One region of the Comamonas sp. CMM02 genome, then DNA from elsewhere that is predicted to be linked to it. Evidence: riboswitches for the same ligand, from Rfam matches in the RefSeq annotation. Region 1 holds a riboswitch; each other region holds the start of a gene.
What was found. Region 1 has a riboswitch for cobalamin ahead of cobO (cob(I)yrinic acid a,c-diamide adenosyltransferase). Riboswitches for the same ligand answer to the same signal wherever they lie in the genome.
Positions count from the first base shown of each region.

Region 1 (3,242 bases):
GGCAGCAGCCAGGCGTTCCAGTGCCACAGCCCAAAATAGATGCACAGCACGGCGCCCAAACCAGCGCTGGAGCTGACACCCAGCAGACCCGGTTCGGCCAGCGGGTTGCGCAGCAGCCCTTGCAAAGCTGCCCCGGCCATGCCCAGCGACATGCCCACCAGCACTGCCAGCACGACCCTGGGCAGGCGGATTTCCTGCATGATTGACTGGTGCCGCAGCGCCAAATCAGTGGCCTGCTGCTGCAGGATCACAGACCACCAGTCGGTGACGCCGATGGACACCGAGCCGATGCCCAGCGAGATACAGCTGAGCATCAGCAGCACTGCCAATAGAGCACCATTCAAAACCCAGGCATTCGAGAAATTTGACAGCCCAGCTCGCACGGGGATTGCATTCATGGTTTGCCCACCTCGTGCGCCAGAGTCTGAGTGCTGGTCAATGGCAGCTGCAAGGCATCCACCTGCGCGGCTACCGACTCTGCCGCTTCAATCAACAGCCAGTTGCTGCAACCCCAGTCGTTATGCGCCAAGGCCACCACTGGAATGCGCTGGAGCAGCTTTTGCATCTGTGGATGGCGGCTCAGTCCAGAGCGGGCATATGCCACGTCGTTGACCAGACCGGGGGTGATGAAAATATCTGGAGGGTTGTGCACGATGCGTTCCAGATCAATGCGCCCCCATCCATGCAGGCCCAGTGCTGTGGCGTGGTTGCGCAGTCCAGCGGCCGTGAGCACCGCATCCACATGGGTCTGCTTGCCAGCACTTCCACCATTGGGCCGCAAATACAGGGCATTGAACGGGCGCGCAGTTTGGTGCAATTGCGCTAAACGCAGCGACAGACTCTCCAGCAGCTCTTGCGCGGCCGGCTCTCTGCCCAGGGCTTTGCCTATCTGGCGGGTGCTGCTGAAGATGCCGTCCCAATCGGTGGGAAATGGCACGGTCACGATCTGGACGTTGTACCGTTTGAGCAGTGCCGTCTGGTGGCGGGCATTCCAGCGGCGCGAGGCCAGCACAATGTGCGGCTTGCTGTGCAGCACATCTTCTGCGGTAGCTAAGTTCGACGGGAATTTTTTAGCCTGGGCCACCATGGAAAAGCGCTGCGCATCTTGGCTCTGACGCGAGAGCGAAAGAATTTGCGAAGGATCAGCCAGACTCAATGCCAGGGTATCGGCACAGATATTGGTGGACATGAGAGTTGGCAGCTGAGCCGTATCAGCCCACAAAGGCCCACACAAAAATGCCACGACCGCGCATGAAGGCAAAGTCCAGCGCATCAGAAATCTACGCCCGCTTGTGCCTTGACCCCGGCTTTGAATGCATGTTTGGTCTCTGCAATGTCACTGACGGTGTCTGCCAGCGCTGTCAGCTGCGCGTGCGCAGAGCGACCAGTTATCACCACCGTCTGCCCTTGTGGCCGGTTTCTGATGGCTTGCAGTACGTGCTCCATCTGCAGATAGCCGTACTGCAGCATGAAAGTCAATTCATCGAGCACCACCAGACGCAGGCTGTCATCACAGAGCATGCGTTGCGCTGCCTGCCACGCTATATCGGCTGCGGGCTTGTCGGCATCCCAGTCGCTGCGCTGCCAGGTGCAACCTGTTGCCATGGCGTGGTATTGCACCTGAGACGCTGGCCCTTGACCGAGCAGACCAAGGTGGTGCAAGAACGTGATTTCACCCGTAGCGTGCGTGCCTTTGATGAACTGCACCACACCCGCACGCAGCCCGTGTCCCAGTGCGCGGTACAGCATGCCAAATGCAGAAGTCGTCTTGCCTTTGCCATGGCCTGTGAGCAGCACAACGATGCCACGCTCTGTCTGGGCACGCTCTACTGCGGCCAGAACCTGTGCCTTTTTTTCCTGCATGCGCCCGGCATGCAGCTGTTTGAACTGTTCGTCCATGCTCTCCCCGAGCCATTACACGATGAAAGGCATGCAAGGAGGAGGAGATGTGTGCGGCGGGCCTGGGCCACACAATGAGGTGAGACTGGGCCTGTCAGCAAACGGCCCACACCCCGTGGCATACAACTGCGTTCGAACAGGTCGGTATTCTGGCTCGCCGTCATTCAGGGCACACCGCCTTCCCGGATATGTCATCCAGTGGCATTAAAGTGTGTCTGTCAGGCTTACAGCAGCGGGGGCTGCGCCGGAATGTTCAAGGCCAAAGCCTTGAGGTCACCGGACTTCCCGTTTCACCCCGCCGTGCGTTTGCGCGGCAGGACTCCCGTTCGTAGGCGCTGATTATAAGAGTCAGATGCCAGACATCTGGTGCACAGAGACCGTGCCGCGCATCCCCACTGCCAGACTGGCGCTGCAAAAACACTCTTGGCCATGTGCACGACATTGCGGCCATTGGAGTTCAGTCGTGCCAAGCGCCCTGTGAGGCAGGTAAGGCCGTTGAGGCAATACTTCGCATTCCCGGCCTTAAATTGGTAATTGGCAAGCACGCGGCTCTAGTTTTGACAGCATCTGGCACCATCTTGGATGAGTGTCCGTCTAAAAATCACCCATCGCCAAACAATGAAAACAATCGACGAAATGCTGAATCTTGACTTGCTGACCCATGAACAGCACCGTGAAATCAGTGCCTGGATTGCCAGTGCTGAGTCCCCTGAAGAGATACTGCAAATGCCAGCGACACTTTGGCAAGCTGTCGAGCGCGCCAGCCTGGAGATGGGGGTGAACGAAGATCTTTTACGCCCACCGTCACTGGATGCCGACAACGTTGCCTTGTGCTGAGCCCATCTCCTGAACGCCCATATCAGCCGCTTTTGGAGGCCTTCGCTGCAGATGGGCAGTACTTGCAAACTGGCACATATCGCGAGTGCGCCTGAAGGCACAAGGCCTTGGAAGCAGCAGCACCCGAGCCAGCGAAAGAATGCACGCACATGGCGCGCAGCACCCCCTCAGACAAGCCCCCGGCGTTCGGAACCACATTTCAATGCTTGAGGTGACATTAGCCAGCCTGCGCTGGAGTGAACCTGTCTTCATACACACCACAGGCCCAATCGATAAACACCCGCACTCTGGGTGAAAGCTGATGGTGAAATGGATACAGCGCAAAAACCGGACGCGCAGGACACATCCATTTTTCAAGCACTTGCACCAGACGCCCGGCTTGCAGGTGCTCTTGCAGGCGAAAGCGGGGGGCCTGTATCAGTCCACAACCGGCAAGTGCTGCACTGGTGTAGCACTCTGCATCGTTGACTGAGAGCCAGCCGCTCGCTTCAAATTCGGCGACCTGC
Region 1 is NZ_JACUZW010000003.1:219,232-222,473, reverse strand. It holds gene IB213_RS10535 (iron ABC transporter permease) at 1-398, opposite strand, end outside; gene IB213_RS10530 (ABC transporter substrate-binding protein) at 395-1,189, opposite strand; gene cobO (cob(I)yrinic acid a,c-diamide adenosyltransferase) at 1,273-1,899, opposite strand; cobalamin riboswitch at 2,021-2,240, opposite strand; gene IB213_RS10520 (hypothetical protein) at 2,518-2,736, shown strand; gene IB213_RS10515 (LysR family transcriptional regulator) at 2,954-3,242, opposite strand, start outside.

Region 2 (3,242 bases), on a different contig from region 1:
CATGGCCTCTGCCCTGAACGGCTGCATCATGATGCTGTTTGCCTTTGCCACCGGGCAAATTCTGGGACGCAGCTTCAATGGCACTGTGTACCCCTTGGTTTTCGGACTGGGATTCTGGTGTTTGGCCGCAGCCTTGGCATCATGGACGCTGGTGCGCCGCCACGGTGCCCCCAGCGCGCATTAAGGCACGCTGGTTTGGTTTGAACCGCTTTTCGTTTGCTGATCTTGACTGCCTCCACCCACACACTGCCCTGCATTGCCATTGCAGGCCCGACCGCCTCTGGCAAAACCAATGCTGCACTGGCGCTGGCCGCCGTTCTTGCTCAACGCGGCCAGGCCAGCGAAATCATCAGCGTGGACTCTGCACTGGTCTATCGCACCATGGACATCGGCACTGCCAAGCCCTCCGCCCAAGAGCAGGCGGCGGTGCCCCACCACCTGATTGATATTCTGGACCCCCTGCAGTCCTACAGCGCTGCGGAGTTTGTTCAAGACACCCAGCGTCTGGCTGGTGAAATCCGTGCACGCGGCGCAATTCCACTGCTGATAGGTGGCACCATGCTGTACTTCAAAGCCTTGCTCGATGGCATAGATGACATGCCTGCCGCAGACCCCGAAGTACGCGCCCAGCTGGATGCGCAGGCTGCAGAAATAGGCTGGCCAGCCATGCATGCACAGCTGGCCAAGGTAGACCCGGAGACTGCAGCACGCCTGGCCCCAGCAGACAGCCAGCGCATTCAGCGTGCGCTGGAGGTGTGGCATGTCTCCGGTCAACCGCTGTCCAGCTTTCATCAATCCAAAAAAAGAGCTGAAAACGCACAGCCTGCGTTCGATTGCACCCTCTTTTCTTTAGAACCCAATAACCGCGCCTGGCTGCACGAGCGGATTGCCCAGCGCTTTGACGACATGCTGCAAGCCGGCTTTCTGGACGAGGTCAAGGCCCTGCGCGCACGCGGCGACCTGCACCTTGATGTCTCCAGCATGCGCTGCGTGGGCTACCGTCAGGTGTGGGAAGAGCTGGACTGGCAAGAACGTCAGGGCAAGCCGAGCATCAACATGCATCTGGTGCGTGAAAAAGGCATTGCCGCCACCCGTCAGCTGGCCAAGCGCCAGATCACCTGGCTGCGCAGCATGCCCCAGCGCCACACCATTGCCTGCGATGACCCCATGGCCACCATGCATCTGGTGCAAGCAGCCTTGTCTGTGGTGCAGGCTGCCCAGGCACCCTCCAAAGCCTGAATGACCTCATGTGCAGGGTGCTCAACCTACGTTCTGACACACGGCTGCGCCTTGTGCAGGCCTAGGATGCATGTATTTGCTGGATCAAGGAGCCGCCCATGCCAAGCCCCCGCTTTTCGTTATTACCGCGCTGTCTCAGCTATGCAGCGCTGGCTGCCAGCCTGCTGATCTTGTCTGGCTGCGCGCAGGACCATTACTACCAGCCCTCTGAAACATCAGCCAGCCAGAAAAGTGGCGTAACGGTGTACGGTGAGATTGACACCAGCGTAGTGCGTACACGCTAGCTAGCCCTAGAGCCTGCAGCTACAGGCCGTCAGCATTGCGCTGCGACGGTTACCAAACGCTACGTTATCATTCACTAACTGCTCCCAATAGGGAGCAGTTTTTACGTGATCGGTGCCCACAAGCTGTTCTAGCAAGGGTTAAACGGGAAACAGGTGCGCTACACCCACTGGTGCCAGCCATGCCTGTGCTGCCCCCGCAACGGTAAATGCGATTAACTGCGTCATCAAACCACTGGAGCCCTGGCTCTGGGAAGGGGACGCAGCTGCCTGACCAGACAACGCATGAGCCCGGAGACCGGCCGAAACGTACTTGAGCGGATGTGCTGCGGGGTAGCTCAGACGCGCACAGCATCCGCTGTGCGCTGAGCACCGGCCACGCAGCCCATCCATGTGCGGCACACCACATCTTGCGGGGACGCAAGCCGTGGTCAGATGGGTCTTCTTCATGTCATTCCGTTTTTCCCGGTGCTCACTGGCTGTGAGCGCCGCCTTGTCCGTGCTTGCGCACGGTGCCAGCGCCCAAGAAACTTTCAACACCCCGGTGACCGTGTCTGCTACCCGCATAGACATGAGCGACCAAGATGCGCCCTACGCCTCTGAAGTCCACACCCGCAGCGATATTGAACGCTCTGGCGCCAGCTCGCTGTTTGATTATCTGGCCCAGCAAACCTCGCTGCAGGTCACACCCAGCTACGGCAACCGCTACGCCCCCCAAATCAGCATGCGTGGCTACGGCAACGATGGCTTTCAGAACCTCGTCATCTCCGTCAATGGCCGCCGTCTGAACAATATCGACATGGCACCGCAGCTCATCGGATCGATTTCCCTGAGCGACATTGAACGCATTGAAATCACCAAGGGCAGCGGCGCTGTCATGTTCGGCGATGGCGCTACTGCCGGCACCATTCAGATTTACACCAAACCCCACAACGGCGTCAGTCTGGAGACCTATGCCGGCAATTACGGCAACCGTGGCGCGATTGCCACTGCAGGCCTGGTGCGTGAAAAGTTTGACCTCTCAGCCACGCTGGACCACAGCAAGGCCGGCGGCTTCAGCGACAAAGATCCTTCGGGCCACAAAGACCAGTCAGAAGCCAACACCTGGCGTTTCGCCGCTGGTGTCAAGCCCGTCGACAACCTGCGCTTGGACTTTGAAGCTGGCTCCTCGCACATTGATACGCGCTACCCCAGCTCACTGACACTCAAAGAGTTCAATGCCACGCCGGGCATGAACAAAAACAGCCTCTATACCCAGCAAAAACTGCAAACTGACCACTGGAGCCTGGGCGCTGACTACCAGCTCAACACGCAATGGAAGCTCTCTGCGCGCCACCACGCCGAGGACAAGTCTTCGCTGTACCCAGCCTCTAAGTTCGCCTCAGACTACCGCTACATCTCCAACGAGCTGGCCTTGCAATACCAAAATGATGCTGTGGTCATCAACGCAGGTTTTCAGGATTTTGATGGCGTGCGCTCACAAGTGGACAACCGCACGACCAAAGACAATCGCGCACTCTTCCTGCAGGGCCAGTACATGCTGGATGCGCTCACGCTGTCGGCGGGTGTTCGCCGGGAACAGGTCACATACCGCTACAGCCCAATCGCAGGCCAGTCCATTGAATCCGACAAACGCCTGACCTCTTGGGAGCTGGGCGCCAACCACCGCCTGTCGCCCCAGCTGGCCTTGTTCGCCAACTACAGCGATGCCTTTGTTACCCC
Region 2 is NZ_JACUZW010000002.1:485,057-488,298, reverse strand. It holds gene IB213_RS07415 (multidrug effflux MFS transporter) at 1-184, shown strand, start outside; gene miaA (tRNA (adenosine(37)-N6)-dimethylallyltransferase MiaA) at 226-1,239, shown strand; gene IB213_RS07405 (hypothetical protein) at 1,338-1,523, shown strand; cobalamin riboswitch at 1,617-1,842, shown strand; gene IB213_RS07400 (TonB-dependent receptor) at 1,969-3,242, shown strand, end outside.
Region 2: it holds a riboswitch for cobalamin, as region 1 does, so the genes downstream of both, IB213_RS07400 (TonB-dependent receptor) here and cobO (cob(I)yrinic acid a,c-diamide adenosyltransferase) in region 1, are expected to answer to the same signal.

Region 3 (3,242 bases), 560 kb from region 1:
AGCCTGTCAGGCATCGAAGTACGCTCTTTGATTTGTTCGAAGCTGGCTTCAGCGCCGTTGTAAACAACGACCTTGGAAAACGTCTGCCGATCTTTGAGACTTCTCTTTTGCTGTGAAAAGTTGGAGAAAGTTACATCCTCCCATAAGCGGGATATCACCTCCTGCAAAAAGTCGAAGATTCCTCTGCACAAGAAGATCAGGTATTCAACCTCCGTGACAGCCATCCTTGACACACCCTCACCAAGTACCGCTCTAGAGGTGTGCAAGTGCTTGATCTTGGCTATTGAAGCGGTGAGGTTGAAAATGTCATCCATCAGCCCTCCAACCGCTTTCTTGACCGGAGGAAAGCTTGCTTGTTGGGCAATAAAGGTCAGGAAGTCAAACTTAGTATCGTTTGTTGATGCTGGCTCGGACCCGAAGTAGAACATTTCCGCCGGTCTAACAACCTGCATCTCCATCAGTTTTCCTCCTGCAGGCACCCACATACGCCACGCTTTTTGGCTATAGAACAATGTTGAGATGAGGAATCGTCCTTGGACGTTCTGAAGATCGATAAATGGGATGTCAGTGAGTGAGTAGGTCGGTTCTTCAGGCATTCAACAAGGCTAGTGACGTGAAACTGGCTGGAGTCTAATGACTTCCTTTACGAATAGAAAGTGGCGTCTCACTGACTGCTCGAGGTCGAATGCAGCCGCCTGTATCCCGTGCGTCCTAAACGAATTGGTCTGTAGGATGGTCTATAGGTTTCATAAATCTCGTCGCAAGGCGCATGAAATATAGGCTCGGGGCGGAAGCTGCTTTCCGCCAAATTCAGGGTTCAAAGCAACCCATAAAAGTCCCGAAAGGGGCTTTTTCATTGCTGAAATTGCTTGGTGCACCGTTTTTCCGATCACCTGCCGTTCGCTGCTAGCACCGGCAATCGACATACACGTCGCTTGCGCACGCCTGCCCCTTCGAAAAAGACGATGCACGCTTTGCCAAAGCGCCAGCTGTTCAATGGCGCTGCCGCTCGGTGCGGAGATTTGCCACGATATACTGCGCAGCTTATTGAATGAAGATGCTGTGCACAACTGATGTGCACCATGTTTTTATTCAATTTCGTACAACAGGTGCTCGGGTTCACTCCCGGGTTAAACGGGAACAGGGTGCAATGCCCTGGCTGCCCCCGCAACGGTAAACAGATAAATCCGACTCGAGGCTCTTGCATGCAGTGCAAGGGCCAGCCACTGATGTTTTACGTGGCCTCAACATGAGGTGCGCGGCAACATTGGGAAGGCGAGCGGCAAGCCCAAAGCCATCTGTGAGCCCGGATACCGGCCTGTTTGAACGCTGTGCAACATGGGGTTCACCCCCCTCTTCGCCAGCATTTGCAACGACCGTCTGCGGGGAGCAGCGTGATGGCAACAAGCTAGTGGCAGGACCAGATACCGGCCCACAACCCTAGCGAGATCTCATCAGCAGCAGGCAGGCGGTCAGCATTCTCTGATCACCATGAATCATTTCAAATTGCCTGCCGTTCTGATCGGCTTGGTGCCCGCCTCTATGGCTATCGCTGCTGAGCCTGCTGCTGTGCATATCGGCATTGAGCAGACGCAGGAGGCCATACCTTCCAGCACTTATGCACTGCCTGTACTGCCAACAGTTGAGGTCCTGGGCAATGTCGGCCTGGGCCTGTCGCAAGCCAGCACCTCCGGCAGCCGCACTGGCATTGCCACGCGCGACTTGCCAGCCAGCCTGGACTATGTGGACGAACAAACCTGGCAAGAGCGTGGCGACAGCCGCATGGCCGACATCATTGGCCGCACCGTAGGCATGACGCCGCTGTCGCCTACCAGTTACAGCAGCCTGAACTTTAGCGCACGGGGCTTTACAGGCACCAATTCGGTTGGAATTGCCGAAGATGGCGTAAAGCTGGGTGTGGCCTCCAGCACCACGCCCTACCCCAGTGATAGCTGGGGTTACGAGCGCGTCGAAGTGCTGCGCGGCCCAGCGTCTATTTTGTACGGCAGCGGCACCGTGGGAGCAACAGCCAACGTGGTACGCAAGCAGCCCACGCGCGAGCTGATGCGTGAAGTGATGGTGGGTGCTGGCTCGTACGACACAGGCCGTTTAGGCCTGGGCATGAGTGGCCCTCTGGGCGAAACGCTGAGCTACCGCATGGACGTGTACGGCCACACCAGCAGCGGCGAGCATGCAATGAGCCAATCCCACGGTAGCAAGTTCATGAGCACCTTGCGCTGGCAACCCAGCGGCGTACTACGCGCAGAGTTGCTGGTTGACAGCAGCGACCAAAAACCGGCCCGCTACTTTGGTACACCTACTCTCAATGGCCGCATCGTGAAGAGCCTGCTGGGCCGCAACTTCAACACGCAAGACAGTGCCATCAGCATCAAGGATCAACGTGTGCGGGCGCGCGTGGAGTACCAGCTCAACGACCAGCTGACCGTGCGCAATGAGCTCTACCACTTCAAGGCAGACCGCTACTGGCGCAATATTGAGGCGTACAGCTACCGGCCAGCAACTCAGCAGATTAAGCTTGCAGACTATTTGGAACTGTCGCACGACCTGGATCAAACCGGCAACCGGCTGGAAGCTGTCGTCAACGCCGGTACGCACAAGCTGGTGCTGGGATGGGAGGTGAGCAAAGCCAAGTTCCGCTTTGCCCGCAATGATTACGCCGGTAGCGACACCATCGGGGTCAATGATCCAAGATGGAGTCACTGGCCCAATACTTCGCCGCTGTTGCCCAACTTCCGTACAGAGGCCACTACGCATGACTTTTATGTCGAAGATGCCTGGTCACTGTCTGAACGCTGGCTGCTGCTGGGTGGCATCCGCCAGGGCGTGACTGATATGTCGCGCTACCCGGTATCTGGCGTGGGTGCTTTTGACACACGTTTGCACGGTACAGCTTGGCGCTTGGGTAGCACCTACGCACTGAACGCACACACAAACCTTTACGGCCAGTTCACGCAAGGGCATGACCCCGTCGGCAACATCCTGACGCTCAACACCACCAACAAACACTACAAACTGACAACCGCCCGCCAGGTGGAAGTGGGCCTGAAGCAGCAGTCTGCAAATGGACATAGCGAATGGACCGTCGCGGCCTACCGCATCGAGAAAAATGACATCGTCACGACCGACCAGCAAACGAAGCTGCAAACACAAGGTGGCAAGCAATACTCGCAAGGGCTGGAGTTGACTGCCGCGCTGCGCTTGACCCCACACTGGCGTATTGA
Region 3 is NZ_JACUZW010000003.1:782,939-786,180, forward strand. It holds gene IB213_RS13085 (hypothetical protein) at 1-596, opposite strand, end outside; cobalamin riboswitch at 1,091-1,337, shown strand; gene IB213_RS13090 (TonB-dependent siderophore receptor) at 1,492-3,242, shown strand, end outside.
Region 3: it holds a riboswitch for cobalamin, as region 1 does, so the genes downstream of both, IB213_RS13090 (TonB-dependent siderophore receptor) here and cobO (cob(I)yrinic acid a,c-diamide adenosyltransferase) in region 1, are expected to answer to the same signal.